DNA from 4 places in the Photobacterium kasasachensis genome. Region 1 is predicted to be linked to each of the others. Evidence: predicted binding sites of a transcription regulator. Region 1 holds the regulator's gene; each other region holds the start of a gene.
The links. Region 1 encodes CRP, which controls carbon source genes, mostly activating them, when cyclic AMP is high. Its sites were predicted from a motif close to TGTGANNNNNNTCACA; they were not measured.
Positions count from the first base shown of each region.

Region 2: a site for CRP is predicted at 2,053-2,068, ahead of typA (translational GTPase TypA). Genes of this name have one in related genera too.
Region 3: a site for CRP is predicted at 2,236-2,251, ahead of recB (exodeoxyribonuclease V subunit beta). Genes of this name have one in related genera too.
Region 4: a site for CRP is predicted at 2,607-2,622, ahead of pyrG (CTP synthase). Genes of this name have one in related genera too.

Region 1 covers NZ_JAKJSH010000009.1:51,182-55,536, reverse strand. Annotated here, with positions in the region: gene astD (succinylglutamate-semialdehyde dehydrogenase) at 1-882, shown strand, start outside; gene L4D19_RS13750 (DUF1338 domain-containing protein) at 925-1,719, shown strand; gene L4D19_RS13745 (hypothetical protein) at 1,796-1,990, opposite strand; gene crp (cAMP-activated global transcriptional regulator CRP) at 2,239-2,871, opposite strand; gene L4D19_RS13735 (OsmC family protein) at 3,144-3,548, shown strand; gene L4D19_RS13730 (phosphoribulokinase) at 3,639-4,355, opposite strand, start outside.
Region 2 covers NZ_JAKJSH010000022.1:29,997-34,351, reverse strand. Annotated here, with positions in the region: gene L4D19_RS24530 (DUF4124 domain-containing protein) at 1-88, opposite strand, end outside; gene glnA (glutamate--ammonia ligase) at 221-1,630, opposite strand; gene typA (translational GTPase TypA) at 2,170-3,999, shown strand; gene L4D19_RS24515 (AAA family ATPase) at 4,092-4,355, shown strand, end outside.
Region 3 covers NZ_JAKJSH010000025.1:71,835-76,189, reverse strand. Annotated here, with positions in the region: gene recC (exodeoxyribonuclease V subunit gamma) at 1-2,106, shown strand, start outside; gene recB (exodeoxyribonuclease V subunit beta) at 2,368-4,355, shown strand, end outside.
Region 4 covers NZ_JAKJSH010000016.1:134,773-139,127, reverse strand. Annotated here, with positions in the region: gene eno (phosphopyruvate hydratase) at 1-803, opposite strand, end outside; gene pyrG (CTP synthase) at 884-2,524, opposite strand; gene mazG (nucleoside triphosphate pyrophosphohydrolase) at 2,735-3,538, opposite strand; gene relA (GTP diphosphokinase) at 3,619-4,355, opposite strand, start outside.

The DNA.
Region 1 (4,355 bases):
GTGATTAATCTGGTGCAGGGGGCCCGTGCCACGGGTGAGGCCCTGGCTGGTTCTTCCGGTATCGATGGCTTGCTGTTTACCGGCAGCGCCAATACCGGTCATATCCTCCACCGTCAGTTTGCCGGTCAGCCGGGCAAGATGCTGGCGCTTGAGATGGGCGGCAATAATCCGATGGTTATCTCCGAGGACTATGGCGAGCTGGAAGCGACTGTCTACACTATTATTCAGTCAGCCTTTATCAGTGCCGGACAGCGTTGTACCTGTGCCCGTCGTCTGTATCTGCCGCAGGGCGAGAATGGGGATGCGCTGCTGACGCGTCTGGTCGAGGCCACATCGCAGCTTGTTATCGACGGCCCGTTTGCCGAGCCGCAGCCATTTATGGGGCCGCAAATCTCCGAGGCGGCCGCTGACGGTATCGTCCGTGCTCAGGCCAACTTGGTGAGCTTGGGAGGCGAGGTTCTGCTGGAAGCCAAACGCGGCCAGGGGGCGGTAGTGACGCCGGCTATCATCGAGGTGAGCAAGGTGGCCGAGCTACCGGATGAAGAATACTTCGGCCCGCTCCTGCAGGTTGTCCGTTATCAGGGGCTGGAGCAGGCGGTAACGCTGGCCAATGATACCCGCTACGGTTTGTCGGCAGGGCTTGTTTCTACCCGCGACGAAGAGTGGCAATACTTTATTGATCACATCCGTGCCGGGATTGTAAACCGTAACCGGCAGCTAACCGGGGCCAGTGGTGATGCACCATTTGGTGGACCGGGCGCATCCGGCAACTTACGACCGAGTGCATATTACGCTGCGGATTACTGTGCGTATCCGATGGCATCGATGGAAGGTGATCAAACTGAGTTACCGGCTCAGCTATCACCGGGTATCAAGCTGTAAGCGCGAGAAAGCGGAATTAATCGACAAGGGGATAGCATCATCATGGAAAGGGTTGAACAACTGTTTAATGCGCTGTGGCAAGATTATACCCAGCGTCTATGTCCGTCGGCAGGTCAGGTTCATGATCTGCTGGAGGAAGGTGAGCCCCTGCTCAATGATCATATTGCGCTGCGGACGTTTAACCTTCCGCAGGTCGGGCTTGACCGCCTGGCTGCGCCATTTATTGCCATCGGCTATAAACCGTGCGGCAAGTACCATTTCGAGGCGAAGAAGCTCTATGCCGAGCACTTTGAGCACCCGAATCCGTTGGCACCTAAAGTTTTTATCAGTGAATTGATGGTGGGGCAGTTCTCGTCATTGTTACAGGAGACGGTACGCGATCTGGTTAACCAGGTACCGGAAGAAGCCATGCATGATCCGGCGTTTCTTTACGGCGGGCGGTTATGGGATCTGGACTATGCGACCTATGAGCTGTTGTCGGCAGAAAGCGAATATGCCGGTTGGTTGGCGGCGCATGGTTTCGGTGCTAACCACTTTACCGTCAGCATTAATCAGCTGGAGCAGTTCACCGAAATCCAGGAAGTGAATCACCTGCTACGTCACAACGGTTTTGCGATCAATGAGTCAGGCGGGGAAGTCAAGGGTAGTCCGGAGGTGATGTTGGAGCAGTCTTCAACAATGGCCGATCGGGTGCCGGTGAACTTTTCGGATGGCGTACGCGAGGTGCCGGGTGGTTTCTATGAGTTTGCCAAACGTTATTCGACGGCTGATGGTGAACTGTACCGGGGATTTGTCGAGGCCTCGGCGGACAAGATATTCGAAAGTACTAATCAGTAATTACAGTAATTAAGCTAAGTGCTCGATCCACGGCTGCCATGGGTAGCCGTGGTTTTTATATTTTTAGCCCATGTCGCTAGTGCTGGCTGTCCAGCGGAGGTAGCCATGGACTGTCATTGCCCTGATGGCGGCTGGTGGAGTCAAATGTTGTCTGCTGCTCCAGATAGTGGCGCTGGCCGCTAAAGCCCGTCAGCTCAACGGTCGCCGGCAGCGTTTGGATCACGGCGGGTGGTGTGTTGCCGGCATTCGGCGCAAAGCGTTCTATATCCATATAATTGCGTTCCGTATTATCCGAACGGTATCTGACGCCGCTTCCGTTATTGGGGCCAGACTGCGAAGTGTATACAATACACATATGCACAATGTAGCATTGATGGTGGGGATCGCAAGAGGAACAATAGTGAGCGCTGTAGCAAATTATGTCTGAAGCTATTACATTGATGCCCAGCAGGTATACATCGGACACAAAAAAAGCCGCATGATGCGGCTTTTTATCGTTTTGCTTTCCGGGTACCGGGTTTAGCGAGTACCGTAAACTACAATCGTTTTACCGTGTGCCGAAATGAGGTTCTGCTCTTCCAGCATCTTCAGGATACGACCGACAGTTTCACGTGAACAACCGACAATCTGGCCGATTTCCTGACGCGTGATCTTGATCTGCATACCATCTGGGTGAGTCATCGCATCAGGCTGCTTCGCAAGGTTCAGCAGTGTCTGGGCGATACGACCTGTAACATCCAAGAATGCAAGATCACCTACTTTCTGGCTGGTCACCTGCAGGCGGCTTGCCATCTGAGCAGATAGGCGCATCAGAATATCTGGGTTTACCTGAATTAGCTGGCGGAATTTCTTGAAAGAAATCTCGGCGACTTCACAAGGTGTCTTCGCACGAACCCAAGCTGTACGCTCCTGACCTTCTTCGAACAGGCCTAGTTCACCGATGAAGTCACCCTGGTTTAGGTAAGACAGGATCATTTCCTTGCCTTCTTCATCCTTGATCAATACGGCAACAGAACCCTTGACGATATAGTAGAGCGTTTCTGCTTTCTCGCCCGCATGAATCAAAGTGCTCTTTGATGGGTACTTATGAATGTGGCAATGGGAAAGAAACCACTCTAGAGTTGGATCTGTTTGAGGTTTACCTGGAACCATATTACTAACTTCCTCTGCGTTTGTTGCCCAACAACGATATCCTTATTACTTGAAGCTGGGCCTAACAATAGAATTGTTCGCCGTCTAGGATATGCAGTCAACCGCTGGGCTGCAAGCTCACGTGAATAATTAGTTCAGAGTTTATCTTTTTTCGGCGCGTATTTCTTGATATTGATCTATCTGAAATGGGCATTTTGTAGTCATAAGTGTGCACATGATCACACCGTTGTGAGTTAGTGCCAAATACCCCTGTTTTAAGTAAGGAGAAAGCAATGCAATCACGCGTGAAATGGGTCGAAGATATGACCTTTCTGGGCCAGTCAAATTCTGGCCATAGCGTCGTAATGGACGGTAATGGGGGCGAAAAAGCACCAAGTCCGATGGAAATGGTGCTCATGGCTGCGGGAGGTTGTAGTTCGGTCGATGTGGTCGACGGATTAAAGTCTGCCGGCCAGAAGATCACGGCCTGTGAAGCACAGATTTCTTCCGAGCGCCGTGAGCAGGCTCCGCGTATTTTTACTTCGGCAAACTTGCATTTTGTGGTTACGGGTCATGATCTGGACGAGGCTCTGGTCGAGAAAGTCGTAGCCGATTCGCTACAGAAGTATTGCTCGGTTTGCCTGATGCTGGGTGAGGGCGTAGAAATGACCCATTCCTACGAAGTCGTGAAAGCATAAGCGTAGCGTTACGAGAGGCGAGTATCGAGTAAGAGCGGAAAGTATACCTCTCGCACCTCGTTACTCGACTCTTGCTATTGGCCTTTGTTATTACCCGATTTTACCCGTTTCGATTAATTGCTGGATCAGCGGTCGCATGATCAGCTCCATGGCAAAGCTCATTTTTCCGCCTGGTACCACCAGGGTATTGTGGCGCGACATAAAGGAGCCCTGGATCATTGACAGCAAATACGGGAAGTCGACATTTTTGATCCCGCGAAAACGGATCACCACAAAGCTCTCATCCAGGCTGGGAATCGCCTTGGCACTGAGCGGGTTGGAGGTATCAACCGTCGGTACCCGCTGAAAGTTAATATGGGTACGGGAAAACTGCGGGGTAATGTAGTTGAGGTAGTCGTCCATTGAGCGAACGATCGACTCCATGACAGCTTCGCGGGAGTGTCCGCGATCCCGCGTATCCCGGACGATCTTCTGGATCCATTCAAGGTTCACAATCGGAACCATGCCGATGAGTAGATCGACATGCTGGGCGACATTGATCTCGCCGTCGACGACCCCGCCGTGCAGTCCCTCGTAGAACAGGACATCGGTATTTTCCGGCAGATCCTGCCACGGGGTGAAAGAGCCCGGCATTTGGTTGTAGGGAACGGCCTCGTCAAAGGTGTGCAGGTAGCGCCGGAACTGGCCACTGCCGTCATCGCCGTATTGACGGAAAAAGGTTTCTAGCTGGGCGAAGTCATTGGCCTGGGGACCAAAGTAGCTGATATGGCGCCCCTGTTCTTTGGCCTTGCGAATTTCGACATCCAT
Region 2 (4,355 bases), on a different contig from region 1:
TATAAATCGGGCTGGCTTGTAGCCATGGTGCAGTGGTGACTCCGAGCAGCAGGCAGGTAGCCAGTTGCTGAGAGGAGATGTATGTCATCGGTTTGTGAGAAGGCGGCAGATAGTCATCGGGTGACTATGAGTGTTTCAGTTGCTGGCGAGACGGCAAGATCAAAAAGGCCTGCTTGTGAAGCAGGCCTAAATCTTAATCGCTAAGTAATGTATGAATTACTTATACAGAGTAGTAAAGGTCAAACTCAAGTGGGTGAGTTGTCATGTTAACCTTCTCTACGTCCTGAGATTTCAGCTCGATGTAAGAATCGATGAAGTCATCAGAGAACACGCCGCCCGCAGTCAGGAAGTCACGGTCTTCGTTCAGGTTCTGTAGTGCGCCCTGCAGTGATTCAGCAACGGTTGGGATTTCTGCTGCTTCTTCTGCCGGCAGGTCATACAGATCCTTGTCCATCGCTTCGCCTGGGTGGATCTTGTTCTGGATACCGTCAAGACCAGCCATCAGCATCGCTGCAAACGCCAGGTATGGGTTAGCAGCCGGATCACCGAAGCGAACTTCGATACGGCGTGCCTTCGGGCTTGGTACCACAGGGATACGGATAGAAGCAGAACGGTTACGAGCCGAGTAGGCCAGCATAACAGGTGCTTCGAAGCCTGGTACCAGACGCTTGTACGAGTTTGTTGCCGGGTTGGCAAAGGCGTTGATTGCACGTGCGTGCTTGATGATACCGCCAATGTAGTACAGTGCCATTTCAGACAGGCCGCCATACTTGTCACCCGCAAACAGGTTCTGACCGTCTTTACCCAGAGACATGTGAACGTGCATACCAGAACCGTTATCGCCTACTAGTGGTTTAGGCATGAAGGTTGCTGTTTTGCCAAATGCGTGAGCAACGTTATGAACAACATACTTGTAGATTTGAATTTCATCAGCTTTAGTTGTCAGGGTATTGAATCGGGTTGCGATTTCATTCTGACCAGCAGTCGCTACTTCGTGGTGGTGCGCCTCAACAACCAGACCCATCTCTTCCATGATCAGACACATGGCTGAACGGATATCTTGTGATGAATCAACTGGTGCAACCGGGAAGTAACCGCCTTTAACGCCTGGACGGTGACCTTTGTTACCGCCTTCGAATTCAGAGCCGGTATTCCATGCTGCTTCCACATCGTCAATCTTAAAGAAAGATCCTGACATGTCAGTATTGAACTTCACGTCATCGAATAGGAAGAACTCAGGCTCAGGACCAACCAGAACTGTGTCTGCTACGCCAGTTGCACGCATGAACTCTTCGGCACGCTTGGCGATTGAGCGCGGGTCACGGTCGTAGCCTTGCATTGTTGCAGGTTCTAGGATGTCACAACGAACGTTCAGGGTTGCATCTTCAGTAAACGGGTCCAATACCGCACTTGCTGCGTCTGGCATCATAACCATGTCTGATTCGTTGATACCTTTCCAGCCAGCAACCGAAGAACCATCGAACATTTTGCCTTCTTCAAAGAAATCAGCATCGATCTGGTGAGCTGGGATAGAGATGTGCTGCTCTTTACCTTTGGTGTCGGTAAAGCGTAGGTCAACAAACTTAACTTCGTTTTCCTGGATCAGCGCTAGTACGTTTTCTACTGACATCTTGAGTAACCTCCGGTGTTAGATTGGGCAACTGGCCGCAAAAATAAGTGATGAACAGTTTTGTTGTTCAGCTGAAGTTATCTTTGCGAGAACTGTGCCAACTTTTAAAAGCCCCAAAATCGCCCATTTAGCGTTATCTGAGGCTTCATAATTCCATTTTTTGCACTGTTTTGGTGAATGCGTGCACTATTTTAGTGCGATGGTGCGTCATTTCACAATCTTGGTGCGCCTTCTACTATTAGCCGATGTGGGTATATTGTCAATCTGAAGACTGCATAATTACGCTTATCAATTGGGTGGAATTCTACTTTTTAGTGGTAACGATATGGCGATAAAGGGGAAAAGAAATACCACACCATGATCGACCATCGGCCATTAATTCCCTTGTGGAATCAGGCCTGACGGACTTAATTAAAAAAGCTGGTGATATAAATCACATATTTCGTGGGTTTTAGCGTAAAATCTGTTAGATTATGAGCCGTTTTTTTAACCAAGTAGCAACCGATGGTCGCTGCATGTTCTGAGTGAATGTGAAATCCATGTCTAATCAACAGATCGATAAATTAAGAAATATCGCAATTATTGCGCACGTTGACCACGGTAAAACTACCCTGGTTGACAAACTGCTTCAGCAGTCTGGCACGCTAGAATCTCGCGGCGAAAGCGAAGAGCGTGTAATGGATTCTAACGATATCGAGAAAGAGCGTGGCATTACCATTCTTGCTAAGAACACAGCGATTAACTGGAATGACTACCGCATTAATATCGTAGATACCCCGGGACACGCCGATTTCGGTGGTGAAGTTGAGCGTATCATGTCAATGGTAGACTCAGTGCTTCTTATCGTTGATGCCGTTGACGGTCCAATGCCGCAGACGCGTTTCGTGACGCAAAAAGCCTTCGCATACGGCCTGAAGCCAATCGTTGTTATCAACAAGATTGACCGTCCAGGTGCACGTCCTGAGTGGGTGATGGATCAGGTGTTTGACCTGTTTGATAATCTTGGTGCAACAGATGAGCAGCTGGACTTTACCGTTGTTTATGCTTCTGCACTGAATGGCTGGGCAACCCTTGAAGAAGATGTTACCGGCGAAGACATGGAACCACTGTTCCAGGCTGTTGTTGATAACGTTGCTCCACCAAGTGTCGATGTTGAAGGCGCACTGCAGATGCAGGTTTCTCAGCTAGATTACAGCTCTTACGTCGGTGTTATCGGTGTTGCGCGCATTGCTCGCGGTTCGGTGAAGCCAAACCAGCAGGTGACAATTGTGGGTGCTGACGGTAAGAAACGCAACGGTAAGGTCGGTACGGTTCTTGGTTATCTGGGTCTTGAGCGTCATGAAGTTGAAGAAGCGAAGGCTGGCGATATCATTGCCATCACAGGTCTTGGCGAGCTGAAGATCTCTGATACTATCTGTGATGTCAACGAAGTTGAAGCGCTTCCTGCGCTTTCTGTTGATGAACCAACAGTAACCATGACTTTCCAGGTGAACACGTCTCCGTTCGCGGGTAAAGAAGGTAAGTTCGTTACTTCACGTAACATCCTTGAGCGCCTTCAAAAAGAGCTTGTTCACAACGTAGCGCTACGTGTTGAAGAAACAGAAGACCCGGATAAATTCCGTGTTTCAGGTCGTGGTGAACTTCACCTGTCTATCCTGATCGAAAATATGCGTCGTGAAGGCTTCGAGCTGGCTGTATCGCGTCCGGAAGTTATCATCAAAGAAGAAGATGGTCAGCTGATGGAACCGTTTGAAGTCGTGACTATCGACGTGGTGGAAGAGCACCAGGGCGGTATCATGGAAAACATCGGTTTGCGTAAAGGTGAGCTGACTGATATGGCACCAGACGGTAAAGGCCGTGTTCGCATGGACTTCATGATGCCTTCTCGCGGCCTAATTGGCTTCCAGACTGAATTTATGACGCTGACGTCAGGTTCTGGTCTGCTTTACCATACGTTTGATCATTACGGCCCGCACAAAGGCGGTACAATCGGTCAGCGTAACAACGGTGTGCTGATCTCGAACGCAACAGGTAAAGCACTGACATATGCACTGTTCAACCTGCAAGAGCGTGGTCGTCTGTTCGCAGAGCACGCTGATGAAGTTTACGAAGGCCAGATCATCGGTATTCACAACCGTTCTAACGATCTGACTGTTAACTGCCTGAAAGGAAAGCAGCTAACTAACGTTCGTGCTTCTGGTACTGATGAAGCGCAGGTACTTTCTCCTGCAATCAAGTACACGCTAGAGCAAGCGCTAGAGTTCATCGATGACGACGAGCTGGTAGAAGTAACGCCACAAAGCATTCGTATCCGTAAGAAGCTACTTACTGAAAACGATCGTAAACGTGCAAGCCGCATTGCGAAGTAATCGCTAACTGCTTCCGTTAATCAATCCCCCCATCGGTGCTACCATGGGGGGATTGTTGTATCTGAGCCCTATAAAATCAAAAGAATAACGATATGCAGCCTATTATTATTACTGGTGGACCGGGAGCGGGGAAAACAACCTTGCTCAACGCTATGGGAAAGAAAGGCTATCTGGTATTTCCGGAAGTCTCGCGCACGCTTATTCAGCAGCAGTTGCAACTGGAGCAAGGCGTGCTGCCCTGGACGGATCTGCCGGCGTTTGCACAGCTATGCCTGGATATGATGACAGAGCAACGCTGCCAGGCGGGCAAGGGGACGATACCGGCGATGGTTGACCGTGCTGTCGGCGATATTTGT
Region 3 (4,355 bases), on a different contig from region 1:
CCGGTGCTGTTGGCTTTCTTGAGGCTATTGAGCTTGCCGGAGAGCCGTTGTCAGGCATCAGAACTGCTGGAGCTGTTGGAAGTTCCGGCGGTGATGGCCAAATTTGGCTTTGACAGCGAGCGTTTTGAGCGGATAAAGCAATGGATTGAAGAAGTGGGGATCCGCTGGGGACTAGACGGGGAAACGGCCAGTGAATTCCAGCTACCTCAGCAGCCGCAAAATACCTGGCTCTTTGGTTTGCAGCGCATGCTGCTTGGTTATGCAATGCCGCAGGGAGCCGGTTTGTACCAAGGCGTACTGGCATACGATGAAGTGCAGGGGATGGATGCCGAGCTGGCAGGCCAGCTCGGATTGTTTATTGAAACCCTGATGCATTACCGTCAGCAGCTAGCTCAGTCGCAACCTGTCGGGGCATGGATTGGCTGTCTGAACCAGTTGCTGGATGATTTTTTTGCCGTCGATACCGACGGTGAAATGGTATTGCGGATGATCCGTGACAAATTGCAGCAACTGGAGCAGCAGCTTGACGATGCCGGTTACCGAACAGATATCAGCCCGGCAGTCTTGAGGGGCTACCTTAATGATAAGTTGTCGGGTGAGCGTGTCAGCCAGCGATTCCTTGCCGGTCAGGTGAACTTCTGTACCTTGATGCCGATGCGTTCGATCCCGTTCAAGGTGGTCTGCCTGCTGGGAATGAATGACGGGGTCTATCCGCGTTCAATACCGTCGGAAGGGTTTGATTTGATGGCCGGTCGCGGTAAGTACGGCGATCGCTCCCGCCGTGATGATGACCGTTACCTTTTCCTCGAGGCTATTCAGTCGGCTCAGGAAACCTTGTATATCAGCTATGTGGGCCGATCTATTCAGGATAACAGCGAGAAAATGCCGTCGGTTCTGGTCAGTGAGCTGCTGGAGTACTGTCAACAAGGTTATAGGCTTGAGGGCGACGAGGCACTGGTCGTCGAGCAGTCTGCCGCCCGGCTTGAGCAATTCCTTTGTCATAGCCACCCGCTGGTTCCCTTTAGTCCGCAGGCATTTCAGGGAGAGGTGCCGAGCTTCGCCGCTGAGTGGTTGCCGGCGGCAAACCGCGAATCGATCACTGCTGAAGCATTTCAGGAACAGCCGTTGGAGGCTGAACCGTTGGAAGCCGGGATCGAGCCGGTTCTGGAGCTGGCCGAGCTGACCCGTTTCTGGCGGATGCCGGTGCAATACTTTTTCAACCGTCGTCTGAAAGTCTACTTTGAAGCCGCCAAAGGAGCGATGGAAGATGACGAGCCGTTTGTTCTCGATGGACTTGACCGCTTTCAGCTTCGTAGCGATCTCTTAACCGCTTTTCTTGATAGCCATAGCATGGAGGGAGATACCAGCCATGAGCATCGGCGGGAAGCAGTATTTGCGCGTTTTGCTGAATACCAGCAGGCCTCCGGCGGCTTGCCGCTGGCCGAGTTTGGTGAGCTGGAGCTGGTGGAAGAGCGCGGCCAGATCGAAAAACTGGCCGATAAAGTGGCCGGATTGATGGAGCAGCCTTTGCCGGACACTGAAGTCGATCAGCCTTTGTTGATCGCCGGATCGGAAATCCGGTTACAGGGCTGGCTGAAGCATCATTTCCAAAGTGGTCTGGTGCGCTACCGTCCGGGCAAGATCCGGGCACAGGATATCCTGCAGGGCTGGGTCGAGCACCTTTGTCAGGCACTGGTTGCATCGTCGTGCACAACCCACCTGGTGGGTGTCGATGGCCACTATACCCTGGAGCCTGTCAGCGCCGACTATGCCGGCACTCAGCTAACAGCGCTGGCGGAGGCATATTACCAGGGGCTGACGCAGCCGTTGCCATACTTTCCGCGTACCGTACTGGCTGGCTTGCAGGCCTGTCAGGATAAAAAAGGCAATTGGTATGACGATGAAGAGACGCGGGATAAAGCCAAGGCCAAGATGGCTGAAGCCTTTAACGGCGGTTATATGTTTGATGGCGAAGGCACCAATGCCTATATCAATCGGGTGTGGCCGGAATGGAATGATGATCTGGCATCCGAACTTCAGCTGTGGGCCGAGCAGTTGCTAAAACCTGCATTGCTGCAGTTAAGGATTGCGGAAGATGATGGTTAACAGCAGGAGAGATGTAGCGTGGCCGTCAGCAAATCATTGTTGTTTGTAGGGTGTTCGCTGTACGGCCACAGGTCCAGAGGTAGACCAAATTTCGTGACGGGGATAGTAACGAATGGCTCTGGGGGAAACCGTGAAAGATCTCTCATATCAATAGATAAAATAGCCAGTTAATTCGATATATTCATTTGAATTAGTGCCCGATCACAAAAAATAATTTCGAACGGATCAAGTTTCGAACAATAACAGGAATTCGCGCGTCCTATGACTCAACAATACAATTCGCCCCAGCCCCAGGATTTGCAGCCGATGGCATTTCCGCTTCACGGCAATCGCCTGATAGAGGCATCGGCCGGAACCGGAAAAACATTTACCATCGCCAGTTTGTATCTGCGCCTGTTGCTTGGCCATGGTGACAGTCAGAGCCGCTTTCCACGTGAGCTGACTGTTGATCAGATCCTGGTGGTTACCTTTACAGAAGCTGCAACAGCCGAGCTGCGAGATCGTATCCGGCGACGTATCCATGATGCCCGGTTAGCGTTCAACCGGGGCCATAGTGAGGATCCGGTGATCAAGCCGCTACTCGAAGATCTGCGCGATCACAAGGCGGCTGCGGCGATCTTGCTGCAGGCCGAGCGTCAGATGGACGAGGCGGCGATCTTTACTATTCATGGTTTCTGCCAGCGTATGCTGACCCAGAATGCCTTCGAGTCAGGCAGCCTGTTCGATAATGAGTTCGTCACCGAGGAGAGCCACCTGAGGGCGCAGGTGGTTGCCGATTATTGGCGTCGTAATTTTTACCCGTTGCCGCGCACGTTGGCCGGGGAAGTCCGCAGTATCTGGTCATCACCAGCTTCGCTGCTAAGAGACATCAACGTGTTCCTCTCTGGGGCGGAGGTGGAGATTCGCGCGCCGGAGCTGGAGGGCTCTTTGCAGCAGGTACACGAGGACAACATCGCGCGTATTGAGCATGTAAAGCAGCTCTGGCGAGCAGATGCGGGCGAGTTTCAGAACCTGATTGCCGGCTCCGGGGTGAACAAGCGCAGTTATACCAAGACCAGTCTGCCCAAGGCGCTGGCGGAAATCGGGGCGTGGGCTGAGCAGGAGACGACAGGTTATAAGCTGCCAAAAACGCTGGATAAATTTTCGCAGCAGGTGCTGTTTGATAAAACCAGCAAAGGCAATCCACCCGAGCATCCGGTGTTTGTGGCCATTGAAGCGTTGCTGGCCAATAGGCCCAATGTCAAAGACCCTTTATTGGCACATGCAATAAAAGAGTGTCGTCAGTTGCTGACCGAGGCGAAGCGGCGTAAAGGCTGGTTGTCATTTGATGATCTTCTGACCCAGCTGGCTGCGGCACTGGCCAATGATACTGACGGTAGCCTGGCGGCCCGGATCCGGGGCCAGTTTCCCGTCGCGATGATCGACGAGTTTCAGGATACCGATCCGTTGCAGTACAGTATTTTCAATACAGTATATGGTGATGAGCACTGCAGCGAGGAGGGTATAGCTGTTAGCGGCTTGTTTATGATCGGGGATCCGAAGCAGGCTATCTATGCTTTTCGCGGTGCCGATATTTTTACCTATATCCAGGCTCGGCGGCAGGTTACGGCTCATTACACGCTGGGCACGAACTGGCGCTCGACCACCGAGATGGTCGAAGCCGTCAACTGCATTTTCCAGCAGCCGCAGCGACCGTTTATCTATGATCAGGACATTACTTTTCTGCCAGTTAAGCATAGCCCGAAAGCGGCCGAACGCAGCTGGCAGCTTGCCGGAGAAAAACAGCCTGCCCTGAGCTTCTGGCGTCAGGATGCGGATGAGCCGGTCAAAAAAGGTGATTACAACCGGGTGATGGCAGCGGCAACGGCGGCAGAGATCCAGAAAATACTGACGCTGTCGCAACAGGGCGAGGCGCTGCTGGTCGATGGCGAGAAGTCCAAACCGATCCGGGCCGGTGATGTGTCGGTGCTGGTTCGAACCGGAAGCGAGGGGGCAATGATCCGCCAGGCTCTGGCCGAACAGGGTATTGCCAGTGTCTATCTGTCAAACCGCGACAGTGTGTTTTCCTGTAGCGAGGCGAGTGATATCCAGCGTTTGCTGGTGGCTGTTTTGATACCGGAAGATGAGCGGGGGTTAAGGGCAGCCTTGGCCTCGGGTTTGTTTGCGCTTAGCGCACGTCAGCTTGACGAGCTCAATATCGACGAAGATCGTTGGGAGCAGCATGTCGCAGAGTTTCGTGAATACCGCAA
Region 4 (4,355 bases), on a different contig from region 1:
ATTTTGCCTTCGCCTTTCATGTTGTAGTTGCCTGCTTCTTTGTCGTAGAACTCAGATGCAGCACAGTCCATTGCTAGAGTAACGTCTTTGCCTAGTACGTAACCTGCAGCTTCAACCGCTTCTTTGATTGCAGCAAGTGCAGCAGCGTTTGATTCTAGGTTAGGAGCAAAACCACCTTCATCACCAACTGCAGTGCTTAGGCCTTTCGCCTTAAGTACTTTAGCTAGGTTGTGGAATACTTCAGCGCCGATACGTAGACCTTCTTTAAGAGTTTTAGCGCCAACTGGCTGAATCATGAACTCTTGGATGTCAACGTTGTTGTCAGCGTGCTCACCACCGTTGATGATGTTCATCATTGGTAGAGGCATAGAGAACTGACCAGCAGTACCGTTTAGCTCTGCGATGTGCTCGTAAAGAGGCATGCCTTTAACTGCAGCAGCAGCTTTAGCGTTCGCTAGAGAAACAGCAAGGATAGCGTTAGCACCAAAGTTAGACTTGTTTTCAGTACCGTCTAGGTCAAGCATAATCTGGTCGATTGCAGCTTGGTCTTTCGCATCTTTACCAACAAGAGCTTCAGCGATAGCACCGTTCACAGCTTCAACAGCTTTAAGAACGCCTTTACCTAGGAAACGAGACTTGTCGCCGTCACGTAGCTCAAGAGCTTCACGAGAACCAGTTGATGCGCCAGATGGAGCAGCAGCCATACCAACGAAACCGCCTTCTAGGTGAACTTCAGCTTCAACAGTTGGGTTACCACGTGAATCGATAATTTCACGACCTAGAACTTTAACGATCTTAGACATTATGTTTCCTCTTGCTTTATCTTCAATTTAAAAGCTAAAAAAATAGCTGCAGCCATAGCCGCTACAGCTATCCGTAATCCTTACTTATTCAGCTCACCGCGCTGGTGTACACCAGCGGCTTTTACAAAGCCTTCGAACAATGGGTGACCATCGCGAGGCGTTGAGGTGAACTCAGGGTGGAACTGAGCAGCCACAAACCATGGGTGGTTCGGGATCTCAATAATCTCCACCAGCTTCTTGTCTGCCGATAGACCAGAAATCTTCAAGCCTGCTTTCTCTAGTTTAGGCAGCAGGTTGTTGTTAACTTCATAGCGATGACGGTGGCGCTCGTGGACCGTTGCATCTCCGTATAGCTCACGCGCTTTCGAGCCGTCCGCTAGGTGACATAGCTGAGAACCAAGGCGCATGGTTCCGCCTAGATCCGAGTTTTCAGTACGCTCTTCAACTTTACCTTCACCGTCAACCCACTCCGTGATTAGGCCAACAACTGGGTTCTTCGTTTCTGCATCGAACTCTGTTGAGTGCGCGCCTTTAAGACCCGCAACGTTACGTGCAAACTCAATCAGTGCCACTTGCATACCCAGACAGATACCCAGGTATGGAATTTTGTTTTCACGGGCGTATTGTGCAGTCAGGATCTTGCCTTCTACACCACGACCGCCGAAACCACCTGGAACCAGAATGGCATCAAGGCCTTGCAGTGCTTCTGCACCTTTAGATTCAACGTCCTGAGAGTCAACATACTTGATCTTCACAGACAGGCGGTTTTTAAGACCTGCATGCTTCAGTGCTTCGTTGACTGACTTGTAGGCATCCGGTAGTTCGATGTATTTACCAACCATACCGATAACAACTTCGGCTGTCGGGTTGGCTTCTTCGTAGATAACTTGTTCCCACTCGGTAAGGTCTGCCTCTGGTGCTGTAATACCAAAACGCTGACATACAAGGTCATCCAGACCCTGCGCTTTAATAAGCTGTGGGATTTTGTAGATTGAATCTACGTCTTTCATCGAGATAACTGCTTTTTCCTGTACGTTACAGAATAGCGCGATCTTCGCACGCTCATTAGCAGGAATATTACGGTCAGAACGACATACCAAGATGTCAGGCTGAATACCGATAGAAAGTAGTTCTTTTACCGAGTGCTGGGTTGGCTTGGTTTTTACTTCGCCGGCAGCGGCAAGGTAAGGAACCAGTGTCAGGTGCATAAACATTGCACGCTCGCGACCTAGTTCTACAGCCAGCTGGCGAATTGCTTCCATGAACGGTAGTGATTCGATATCACCGACAGTACCGCCCACTTCCACGATAGCCACATCATGTCCTTCAGCACCGGCAATCACACGCTCTTTGATAGCGTTAGTGATGTGTGGGATAACCTGAATCGTTGCACCTAGGTAATCACCACGACGCTCTTTACGCAATACGTCCGCATAGACACGGCCTGCAGTAAAGTTGTTGCGTTTTGTCATCTTGGTACGAATGAAACGCTCGTAGTGACCTAAGTCGAGGTCGGTCTCTGCACCGTCTTCCGTAACGAATACTTCGCCGTGTTGAATTGGGCTCATTGTGCCTGGGTCAACGTTGATGTAAGGGTCTAGCTTCATCATAGTCACGTTAAGACCACGTGCTTCTAGAATAGCTGCCAGAGATGCTGCAGCAATACCTTTACCTAGTGAGGATACGACCCCGCCCGTAACAAAAATATAATTCGTTGTCATGTTTAACCTGGAAGATTGGTGTAGAGGATTAAAATGTATCTGGACGGGAAATTAGTATACCAGACACAGTTTATCGCCACAACGTGAAATCTATCACAGCATTGGCTGTTTTTTTTTGTCTCAAATCAAATATACCCAATAGCATGACTCACTTACCACAACAGCCCTGTGCATAGTTACATGGACACCATTGCCAATTAGACGAGTAAGCTAGCCTTCCCGCTTTTTCACTTTCTCCCACTCGCTATCGAGCATTTCCAGCGAACAATCGTCAAATTGCTTCCCTTGTTCTAGCACACTTTTTTCAACTTCGCGAAACCGACGCTCAAACTTTTTGTTTGCCCGCTGCAGGGCAGACTCCGGTTTGACCTTGAGGTGACGACTCAAGTTAACCACAGCAAAGAGCAAATCCCCGACTTCTTCCTCGATCTTACCCTGATCTGGTGACACTTGGATGACTTCCTCCATCACCTCATCAATTTCTTCTTTCACTTTTTCGACGACCGGACCAACCGTATTCCAGTCAAAACCATGCTTGGCACAGCGCTTCTGGATTTTATCAGCCCGTGTCAGCGCCGGAAGGGCCTTGGGAATATTGGCCAGAAGGCTGGTATCTTCCCCTTTCGCCGTCCGTTCCTTGGCCTTCTCAGCCTCCCAGTTGGCATTGATGGCCTCGTCATCGGCAAACTCGGCCTCGCCAAAAACATGGGGATGACGACGGATCAGCTTGTCGTTAATACCGGCAACAACCTCATCAAAATCAAACAGTCCCTGCTCTTTGCCCAGCTGGCTATAGAAAATCACCTGAAACAGTAAGTCCCCGAGCTCTTCACGCACGTCATTCCAGTCCTGCTGCTCGATGGCATCGGCAACTTCATAGGCCTCTTCGATGGTATGGGGCACGATAGAGGCAAAGTTCTGTTTGAGATCCCACGGACAGCCTTTGTTCGGATCGCGCAAGGTCGCCATAATGTCTACTAGCTGCTCGATCGGGGTGTGCTGTTTATCACTCATAGTTACTGTTCTTCTGCTCTTTCATTTCCATTAAAAAACGGGCGGCATCAGGCCACCCGCTTTTGATATTTAGCATAACGTTAGTACAGGCGCTTGGCTTCAGCGACGTCCTTCACCTGCTCAATACGCTTGAGTACCCGGCTAAGAACTTCGAGATCCGTCAGTTCCAGGTCAAAGTCCATGATTGACATCTGCTTCTTGAAATCAATCCGGCTCTTCATGCCCGAGACCTTGACTTTCTCGTTGGCAAAGGTGTTCGTCAGCTCCTTGATCAGGCCATTTCGCTCCGATGCCGTGACTCTGACCGTGATATTGTAGTTGCCGACAAAGCCGCCGCCCCATACCGTATCGATGATCCGCTCAGGCGCAACATGGCGTAACTCTTCAAGCTGCTCACAATCGCTACGGTGTACAGAAATACCCCGCCCTTGCGTTACGAAACCAATAATTTCATCACCAGGAATTGGCTGGCAACAGCGTGCAAGATGAGTCATCAGGTTATCGACCCCTTCAACGACGACTGCATCACGCTGAGGCTTCTTGCTGGTTTCGACCTTGGTACTGGCCTCGGCCAATTTCTCCAACAGCTGTTGGTCTTCCTCTTCCGCCGTCGGCTTGTTAACCAGAGCATTAATATGGTTGATCACCTGATTAATACGCAGATCACCGCTCCCGATTCCGGCATACAGCTCCACAGCAGAGTTGACGTTAAAGCGTTTTAGCGCGTAGGCCTCGGCATCCTTCAGCGTTGCACCAACCTTAGTCAGCTCTGCTTCAAGGATCTCACGTCCGGCTGCAATGTTCTTGTCGCGATCCT